Regions from separate parts of the Streptomyces sp. NPDC058678 genome, predicted to be linked through region 1. Evidence: riboswitches for the same ligand, from Rfam matches in the RefSeq annotation. Region 1 holds a riboswitch; each other region holds the start of a gene.
The links. Region 1 has a riboswitch for S-adenosylmethionine ahead of ACFWWR_RS28970 (aminotransferase class V-fold PLP-dependent enzyme). Riboswitches for the same ligand answer to the same signal wherever they lie in the genome.
Positions count from the first base shown of each region.

Region 2: it holds a riboswitch for S-adenosylmethionine, as region 1 does, so the genes downstream of both, ACFWWR_RS01785 (amino acid ABC transporter permease) here and ACFWWR_RS28970 (aminotransferase class V-fold PLP-dependent enzyme) in region 1, are expected to answer to the same signal.
Region 3: it holds a riboswitch for S-adenosylmethionine, as region 1 does, so the genes downstream of both, thrC (threonine synthase) here and ACFWWR_RS28970 (aminotransferase class V-fold PLP-dependent enzyme) in region 1, are expected to answer to the same signal.

Region 1 covers NZ_JBHXSG010000036.1:52,252-55,494, reverse strand. Annotated here, with positions in the region: gene ACFWWR_RS28980 (cytochrome bc complex cytochrome b subunit) at 1-251, shown strand, start outside; gene trpD (anthranilate phosphoribosyltransferase) at 387-1,451, shown strand; SAM riboswitch class IV at 1,527-1,643, shown strand; gene ACFWWR_RS28970 (aminotransferase class V-fold PLP-dependent enzyme) at 1,804-3,177, shown strand.
Region 2 covers NZ_JBHXSG010000001.1:416,811-420,053, reverse strand. Annotated here, with positions in the region: gene ACFWWR_RS01790 (amino acid ABC transporter ATP-binding protein) at 1-583, opposite strand, end outside; gene ACFWWR_RS01785 (amino acid ABC transporter permease) at 580-1,563, opposite strand; SAM riboswitch class IV at 1,927-2,034, opposite strand; gene ACFWWR_RS01780 (glutathione S-transferase family protein) at 2,101-2,970, opposite strand; gene ACFWWR_RS01775 (putative leader peptide) at 3,094-3,216, opposite strand.
Region 3 covers NZ_JBHXSG010000059.1:50,344-53,586, forward strand. Annotated here, with positions in the region: gene ACFWWR_RS37580 (cold-shock protein) at 1-11, opposite strand, end outside; gene ACFWWR_RS37585 (MoaD/ThiS family protein) at 444-719, opposite strand; gene thrC (threonine synthase) at 805-2,088, opposite strand; SAM riboswitch class I at 2,106-2,246, opposite strand; gene ACFWWR_RS37595 (glucosyl-3-phosphoglycerate synthase) at 2,434-3,243, shown strand, end outside.

The DNA.
Region 1 (3,243 bases):
CGCACGGTGAGTTCATCGAGGTGCACGAGCCGCTCAGCCAGGAGCAGCTGCACACGCTCACGGCGCACGAGCAGTACGTGCCGGCGCAGATCGGCCCGACGGTCGACGAGAACGGCGTCGAGCGCAAGGTGAAGGGCTCCGAGAAGCTGCGCGCCAAGCTGAGCGAGGCGTACTACGGCGAAGAGGCCCAGATCCCCAAGCCGACCGTCGAGGAGTACAAGGAGATCACGAGCGGCCACGGCCACCACTGATCGCTGCGCTCGCCACGCGCGGCAAGGGCCCCGTCCGAAGACCGGACGGGGCCCTTTGCCGTGCCCTCCGGCTGGATAGGGTGGGACCCGTTGAGACTCGCGTCCCGCTGCACGGGACTGATCCAGGAGCGGCTGATGAGCGCTGTGACCCCCGCTGGAGGCGACACCGCGGCGGACCGTTCCTGGCCCGAGGTACTGAGCACACTGCTCGGCGGGCGGGACCTGAGCGCCGCCGACACGGCGTGGGCGATGGACCGCTTCATGAGCGGCGAGGCCTCGGACGCCCAGATCGCGGGCTTCATGGTGGCGCTGCGGGCCAAGGGAGAGACGGTCGAGGAGATCAACGGTCTCGTCGAGGCGATGTACGCGCACGCGCAGCCGCTGCAGATCCCGGGCCCGGCCGTCGACATCGTCGGCACGGGCGGCGACCGGGCCAAGACGGTCAACATCTCGACCATGTCCGCCATCGTGATCGCGGGCACCGGCGCGAAGGTCGTCAAGCACGGCAACCGGGCGTCGTCCTCGGCGAGCGGGTCGTCCGACGTGCTGGAGAAGCTCGGCATCAACCTGGACCTGTCACCCGAGGGGGTGGCGCGCGTGGTGGAGGAGGCCGGGATCACCTTCTGCTTCGCGGCCAAGTTCCATCCGTCGATGCGGTTCGTCGGCGGGGTCCGGCGGGACCTGGGCATTCCGACCTCGTTCAACCTGCTCGGTCCGCTGACCAACCCCGCCCGGGTCACCGCCTCGGCGGTCGGCTGCTTCGACACCCGGATGGCGGGGCTCATCGCCGGCGTGCTGGCCGAGCGGGGCTCGTCCGCGCTGGTGTTCCGCGGCGACGACGGCCTCGACGAACTGACGACCACGGCCACCTCCCGGGTGTGGATCGTCGGCGACGGCAAGGTCACCGAGGAGGCCTTCGACCCGCGGGACGTCGGCCTCGAACTGGTGCCGGTGGAGGCGCTGCGGGGCGCCGACTCCTCGTACAACGCGGAGGTCGCCCGACGCCTGCTGGACGGTGAGCCGGGCCCGGTGCGGGACGCCGTGCTGCTGAACTCGGCGGCGGCGCTGGTGGCTTTGGCGCCGACCGGAGCGCCGCTGGCCGTGCAGCTCCGTGCCGGGATGGACAAGGCGGCGGAGGCGATCGACTCCGGCGCCGCCAAGCGGACGCTCGAGCGCTGGGTGGCGGCCAGCAACGCGTAGCGCCCCACGCGTGATGTCCCGCAATCCGGACCCGGGTTGCGGGACCACGATCACTTCGCGTACGTTTCTGTACCAGGTCATGAGTGACAGTCATGAGGCCCCGGCCGACTGTCCGGCAACCCTCCGTCCGTGGCGGGGTGCCCCGGGTGAAGACCAGGTCGTAGGCAGAAAGGCCTGCGGCAAGCGCGGACCCCTCGCACACCAGGGGCCCTGGTCGTCGAGGAGTCTTCCGTGAGCAAGCGAATGCGATAGGGCGTAGAGCCCCGCCTCCGCACACCCCTTTTCGCCTTTTCCCGCGCTGAGCCACGTTCGCTCGCGCGGTGATGTCACCTGCCTCTCACGGGAGTTCGCCATGTCTGTCTCCACCGTTGCCGCCGCCCAGTCCGTTTGCAGTGACATTTCGGGGGCGCTGCCCGTTCTGGGCCGGGATGTCACCGTCCCGCTCGTCACCGGCGGCGAGGTCACCTACGCCGCGCTCGACTACGCGGCCAGCGCGCCGGCCCTGCAGCGGGTCTGGGACGACGTGGCGGCGTACGCGCCCTACTACGGCAGCGTCCACCGCGGCGCCGGCTACCTCTCCCAGCTGTCCACCGACCTCTTCGAGAACGCCCGCAGGACGGTCGCCGAATTCCTCGACTGCCGCGCCGAGGACCAGGTGGTCTTCACCCGGTCCACCACCGACTCCCTGAACCTCCTGGCCGCCGCGCTCCCGGCCGACTGCCAGGTCTTCGTCTTCGAGACCGAGCACCACGCCGCGCTGCTGCCCTGGCAGAACGCCCGCGTCAGCTACCTCGACGCCCCGCGCACCCCGCGGCAGGCGGTGGCGACCCTGGAGCGCGCCCTCGCCGACCGGGACCCGCAGGGCCCGGCGCTGGTCTGCGTGACCGGCGCCTCCAATGTCACCGGCGAGCTGTGGCCCGTACGGGAGCTGGCCGCCGCCGCGCACGCGCACGGTGCCCGGATCGTCCTGGACGCCGCCCAGTTGGCCCCGCACCACCCGGTGTCGCTGCGGGACCTCGACGTCGACTGGGTCGCCTTCTCCGGGCACAAGCTGTACGCGCCCTTCGGGTCCGGCGTGCTGGCCGGCCGGGCCGACTGGCTGCGCGCGGCCGAGCCGTACCTCGCGGGCGGCGGCGCCAGCCGCAAGGTCACGCGGCGCTCGGACGGGGGAGTGGACGTGGAGTGGCACGAGAGCGCCGCCCGTCACGAGGCCGGTTCCCCGAACGTCATCGGTGCCTACTCCATCGCCTCCGCCTGCAAGGCCCTCACCGAGGCCGGCTTCGACACGCTGGTCGCCCGGGAGCAGTACCTGATCGACACGGTCCGCGCGGGCCTCGCGGAGGTGCCCGAGGTCCGGGTCCTCTCCCTCTTCGGCGACGACGCCCCGCGGGTCGGCGTGATCTCCTTCGTCGTCGAGGGCTGGAACAGCTCCCACTTCGCCGCCGCGCTCTCCGCCGAGTACGGCATCGGCGTCCGCGACGGCCTCTTCTGCGCCCACCCGCTGGTCCGCACCCTGCTCGGCAGCGACCCCCGGACGCAGGGCGAGTGCGGGGCCCCCGAGGCCGCACCCGGCGAGAAGTCCCTCAACGCGATCCGGGTGAGCTTCGGCGCCGGCACGCCCGACGAGCACGTGGAGCGGTTCGTCAGCGCGGTGAAGGACCTGGTCCGGCACGGCGCGAAGTGGAACTACCGCACGGAGGACGGGCGCTGCGTGCCGGCGGTCTGAGGGCCTGACGTCCGCCACACGTATACGCTCCCTCTCGGCAGCCGTACGACGTAGGGGGAGCACGGG
Region 2 (3,243 bases), on a different contig from region 1:
CCTCGCCGACGAGTTCGGGGTCGAGCGCGGAGGTCGGCTCGTCGAAGAGGATGACGCCGGGGCGCAGCGCCAGGGCGCGTGCGATGGCCACGCGCTGCTGCTGGCCGCCCGACAACTGCCGCGGGTAGGCGGCGGCCTTGTCGGCCAGACCGACCCGGTCCAGCAGTTCCCGGGCGAGTGCCTGGGCCTCGGCCTTGCCGAGTTTCCCGGTCGCCACCGGGGCGGCGGCCACGTTGTCCAGCACGGTGAGGTGCGGGAAGAGGTTGAAGTTCTGGAAGACGAAGCCGATGCGGCTGCGCTGGGTCAGGATGGCCCGTTCGCTCAGCTCCTTCAGGCGCTCGCCCTGCCGGCGTACGCCGATCAGCTCGCCGTTGACGCTGACGTGGCCGATCTCCGGCTTCTCCAGGTGGTTGACGACCCGCAGCAGAGTGGACTTGCCGGAGCCGGACGGGCCGAGGATCACGGTGACCTCGCCGGGCCGCACCGTCAGGTCGACCCCGTCCAGGACCCGGTGGGTGCCGTACCACTTGTGCACGTCGTGCACCTCGACGGCGGCGGCGTGGTCGATCGTCCCGGCGGTCATACGGCGGCCTCCCTGCGGATGCGGTCCCGCAGGTCGGTGAGACCGGTCCGCAGCTTCTGCAACGGCGTCGGCGGCAGGGTTCGCGTGGCGCCCCGGGCGTAGTACCGCTCGACGTAGAACTGGATGACGGACACGACGCTGGTGAGGATCAGGTACCAGACGGTGACGACCAGCAGGAGCGGCACGATGTCGCCGGGGTAGGTGGCGCCCATGGTCTGCGCGGTGCCGAACAGGTCGAGCAACGACACGTAGAAGACCAGCGAGGTGGCTTTGATGAGGCCGATGAGCTGGTTGACGTAGTTCGGAGTGATGGACCGCAGCGCCTGTGGGAAGACGATCCTCCTGAACTGGTAGCCCTTGGGCAGGCCGAGCGCGGAGGCCGCCTCGTGCTGGCCCTGGTCGACGGAGAGGATGCCGCCGCGGACGACCTCGGCCGCGTACGCCGCCTCGTTGAGGCTGAGTCCGATGACGGCGACGGCCATGTCGGTGGCGAGCCGTGACTCGTCGAAGGTGAAGAAGGCCGGTCCGAAGGGGACGCCCACGCTGAGCGTCCGGTACAGGGCGCTGAAGTTGTAGAGGAACAGCAGCACCACGATCAGCGGGATCGACCGCAGTGCCCAGACGTAGGTCCAGCTGACGGCGCGGAGCACCGGGCTGCGCGAGAGCCGGGCGAGGGCCAGCAGGATGCCGCCGAGGAGGCCCAACACCGCGCTGTAGGCGGCGACTTCGAGGGTGATGAGGAGCCCGTCGAGGATGGTCGGCCGCAGGAACCAGTAGCCGAACCGGTCCCACTGGTAGAAGGGGTTGGACACCAGGCCGTGGACGAACTGGGCTGCCAGGACCAGGACGACCGCGGTGGCGATCCAGCGTCCGGGTCGCCGCAGTGGCAGAACTCGCTGGGCGGCGAGTGGTCTTGACGGTGTGTCGGCGGGCGGTGGTGCCTCGGCGAGGGACACGGCGGCGCCTGGGGGTTCACTCATGGAGGGCTCCGGCGGGGCGGGGTCGGGACCCCCCGGGACAGCGCGAACGTGGTGCCGCTACGGCGGCCGCTCCGCGGCGGCGGGACGTGGCACACGGGAACGCACGGTGACCGGGGGCTGGGCGGACGACGACGCACCGCGAGGGCGGGCTTCGTCAGGAACGCGGGGGCTGGGGAAGGACGTCAGCCCCGACAGCGGGCACGGCCCGGTGCGGTACACAGTGCGCTGCTCACGCGGAGCAGATCGACGGCCCGGTCGGCGACGAGCTGGTGCGCGTACGGCGGAACGCAGCTCTGGGAGCGGCGCGTGGCCGTCCTGGGAGCTGCGTACATGCCCGTCACCCTGCTCTTCCGGCCCGAAGGGCCCTCGCGCTTACCGAATGTCATTCGGTCCGGTCGTCACCTGGGGCACCCCACCGCGTGCGAGGGTTGCCGGTCAGCAAGCCAGGGCTTGTCGCTGACGCTCATTACCGTTCTGGCAGTCAGTTAAGACAAACGCTCGAACGAATGTCAACGCCGGTCCGCCAGATGGAACGCGCTACGCCCTCTGAGCCGCGTGGGCGGCCCAGTCGAGGATCTGCACGGCCGCTCCGGCGGCCTCCAGGCCCCGGCAGTGGGCGTGGTGCCGTCGGGCGATGCCGTCGAGGTCGAGGTGGATGCCGAAGGCGGGGTGGGCGGCCAGGCGGCGGGCGTAGGCCCACAGGACGGGGTGGTCGGCGACGCGGTGCACCGCGGCGGCGTCCAGGTGGTGACGGTGCACGGTGTCGAGTTGGACCAGTGCGGCCCACAACTCGACGTCGGCCGCGGTGATCTGATCACGAATCAGGTAGTCGCGTCCGACGAGCCAGTGCTCCAGTGAACCCAGCGTCCCCAGCAGCTTGTAGAGCGCCACGTCACGCGCCCCGGTGTCGGGGTCCGCCGCCCCGGCCGCCTGTGCGGCCTGCTCGATGCCCTGCCCGCACAGTCGCTCCACGGCCTCGATCTCCGACTCCGCCCCGCACGGGTACAGCGCCGAACGGCCGCCCCCGAAGTGCCGGGCCAGGTCGCGGGTGATGTCGGGGGCGTGGGTGCTGACGATCCGCCCCGACCAGTCGTCACTGAGCACCGGCCCGGCGGCGGCACCGGTGTATCGGTGCACGCTCGCCTCGTAGAGCGGGCGAAGTGCCAAGTGCCCCCCGTCGGGACAGTCCGGGACCGCGCCCAGAAGCGTCACGGGGCAGACGTCGTCGAGTCCGAGCAGGCTGTGCGTCACGGCGATGCGGAGGCCGTCGGGACACGTGGGCGACAGGTGGAGGCGATAGCGGCGGGGCACGGCGTAGTGCCCGCTGCGCGCGTCCCTGCCGATCCGCCCCCGGAAGGCCGGGGCGGGCTGGGCGGAGGGGACGGTGGCGAGCGGTGTGACGGACATGGTTCTCCCCGGGGTGGGTGCGTGGACGTACGCGCGGCGGAAGCGACGTCGGGCGGCGAGAGGGCGGCCCTCCCCCGCATGCGACGGCTGTGGCGGCCGTCGGGGCGTGGCGGAGGACCGGGCTCAGCCCAGGGGGCTCATCGCGCTGCACACTCGCAGCAGATCGATGTGCCGGCGGGAGGTCAGAAGGGGTGACTGCCCGGAGGTACGGCTCACGTCGGCGGTGACCGGTCCAAGGCGCCCCATGTTTCCCTACCTGTTCACTAGGATTCC
Region 3 (3,243 bases), on a different contig from region 1:
CCCTGAGCCATGCCTAACTCCCCTATTACTGGCCCTTGCACAGATCCGCACTTCGCGGATCCGGGTCAGACCTCACCCCCCACATGGTTGGGGGCGTGCGCCGGAACGCGTCGACCGCGGCCGAATGTATCTGTCCAACTGCCCTCTGCAACAGGTCAATCGGACGAGAATTCCGGACGCGCGGGGTCCGGAATGTGGCGAGAATTCACCCGAATTCGGGGCAAGTCGGGCTCCACAAAAAGCACAAAAGCCGCGAAAGAAGCGCACACTTTGGCTACTTCTTATCGGGTGCAAGGTGGAGATCAAGGGCTTCCGACCCGGGGATCGGCATCGCGTTCCCCAACTGTACCGCGCTCAACCACATTGAATTGCCCCCTCCGCTTCTCTCACGGAGGGGGCAATTCAATGAAACGCTCGGTAACCGGCGTTACCGACGGTAATAATCAGCCGCCGGCGACGGCCGGAATGATGGAGACTCCGGCACCGTCCGGCGTCGCCGTCTCCAGGCCCTGCTCGAAGCGGACGTCGTCGTCGTTGACGTACACGTTGACGAACCGCCGCAGCTTGCCCTGGTCGTCCAGGACTCGCGCGGCGATGCCGGTGTGGTTCTTCTCCAGGTCGGTGATGACCTCGGCGAGGGTGGCCCCCTCGGCGGCCACCTCGGCCTTGCCACCGGTGTAGGTGCGCAGGATGGTGGGGATGCGGACGGTAACGCTCATGTCTGATGACCTCCGGTCAGGTAATCGCCCTCAGGGGCGCGGGGAACTGCGCGACCAGCCCCCACCGGCCCGCAGATGACAACGGCTATGCGAGTCCGGCCTCGCGGAACGAATCGAGGTTCGGACGAATGGTCGCAGTCAGCCCGGTCCCCGCCACCGCGTCCAACGTCTTGAGACCGTCACCGGTGTTCAGCACGACCGTGGTCTTCGTCGGGTCGAGGAGACCGCTCTCGATCAGCTTCCGCGTCACACCCACGGTCACACCACCGGCGGTCTCCGCGAAGATGCCCTCCGTGCGCGCGAGGAGCTTGATCGCGTCCACGACCTGCTCGTCGTTCACGTCCTCCACCGCACCGCCGGTACGCCGCGCGATGTCGAGGACGTAGGGACCGTCCGCCGGGTTGCCGATCGCGAGCGACTTGGCGATGGTGTTCGGCTTCTGCGGCCGGACGACGTCGTGACCGGCCTTGTAGGCGACGGACACCGGCGAGCAGCCCTCGGCCTGCGCACCGAAGATCTTGTACGGCTTGTCCTCGACGAGCCCGAGCTTGATCAGCTCCTGCAGCCCCTTGTCGATCTTCGTGAGCTGCGAGCCGGAGGCGATCGGGACGACCAGCTGGTCCGGGAGCCGCCAGCCGAGCTGCTCGCAGATCTCGTACGCCAGGGTCTTGGAGCCCTCGGCGTAGTACGGCCGCAGGTTGACGTTGACGAAGCCCCAGCCCTCCCCGGCCGGGTCGCCGATGAGCTCGGAGCAGAAGCGGTTCACGTCGTCGTAGTTGCCCTCGATGCCGACGAGCTCGCCGCCGTAGATGGCGGCCATGACGACCTTGCCCTGCTCCAGGTCGTGCGGGATGAACACGCAGGAGCGGAATCCGGCGCGGGCGGCGGCGGCGCCGACGGCACCGGCCAGGTTGCCCGTGGAGGAGCAGGAGAGGGTGGTGAAGTGGAACGCGCGGGCGGCCTCGATGGCCTGGGCGACGACGCGGTCCTTGAAGGAGTGCGTCGGGTTGCCGGAGTCGTCCTTGACGAAGAGCTTGCCGGCGTCGACACCCAGCTCGCGGGCGAGGTTGTCGGCCTGGACGAGCTTGGTCCAGCCGGGGTTGATGTTCGGCTTGTCCGCCACGTCGGCCGGGACGGGCAGCAGCGGCGCGTAGCGCCAGATGTTCGCGGGTCCCGCCTCGATCTGCTTGCGGAGTTCCTCCGTGTCGTAGGCGGAGAAGTCGTAGGCGATCTCGAGCGGGCCGAAACACTCCTCGCAGGCGAAGACCGGGCCGAGGGGCACGCGGTGACCGCACTCGCGGCAGCTCAGCGCGGCGGCGGGGCCGAGGTCTACGGTGTTCGTGGTGCTTGCATCAGTCTGCACAGCCATGGAGGCGAGGCCCTTTCTCCTCATCTTCCTCACGACGCACTTCGCCGTGAGACGGATTTGGCACCTTCCCTAGTCGGGAGCCTCGCTGGTGACGAGAACCGACTGGAGGGTTGCCGGGGCTTCATCGGGCCGTATCCCTCTGCCCCTCTGGATGAGCGGTATGTAGTTGTTGATCGTTGAAACGGAACGCGGACCCCGACATGCGATGGTCATCAGCGTTGTTCAAGACTGTAACCGAAGGCCAGGACAGTTGAGATAGCCGTCCGAACCGCGAGATGGATCACATGTTCTGCGAGAGACCATGGATCACACGCTCGCCGAGAGAACGCAGAGGAGCCGCGCACTGTGCTGAAGGAAGTCGAGCGTTGGCTGAGCACTCACTCCTGGTCGAAGACCGATCGCCCGCTCCACAAGATCCTGGCCGCGAAACGCGCCACGGGCCAGACGGTCAGTGTCGTGCTGCCCGCGCTCAACGAGGAGGAGACGGTCGGTGACATCGTCGCCGTGATCCGTCACGACCTCATGCAGCAGGTCCCGCTCGTCGACGAGATAGTCGTCGTGGACTCGGGATCCACCGACCGCACCTCCGAGGTGGCCGCCGCCGCGGGGGCCCGGGTCGTCCATCGCGACGACATCCTGCCCCGCATCCCGACCGCTCCCGGCAAGGGCGAGGTGCTCTGGCGCTCGCTCCTGGTCACCAGCGGCGACATCGTCTGCTTCATCGACGCCGACCTGAAGGAGTTCTCCTCCGACTTCGTCTCCGGGATCGTGGGCCCGCTGCTCACCGACCCCGGCATCGACCTCGTCAAGGGCATGTACGACCGTCCGCTGCGCGGCGCGGCCGGCCAGGGCGGCCGGGTCACCGAACTGATGGCCCGCCCGCTGCTGAACATGCACTGGCCGCAGCTGGCCGGTTTCGTCCAGCCGCTCGGCGGCGAGTACGCGGCCCGTCGTTCGCTCCTGGAACAGCTCCCCTTCCCGGTGGGCTACGGCGTGGAGCTGGGCATGCTGATCGACGCCCTGCACCTGGTGGGCCTCGACGCACTGGCCCAGGTCGACGTGGGTGTGCGCAAGCACCGCCACCAGGACGGCCAGGCGCTGGGCAGGATGTCCGCCGCGATCTACCGCACGGCCCAGCTGCGGCTGGCCCGCGGG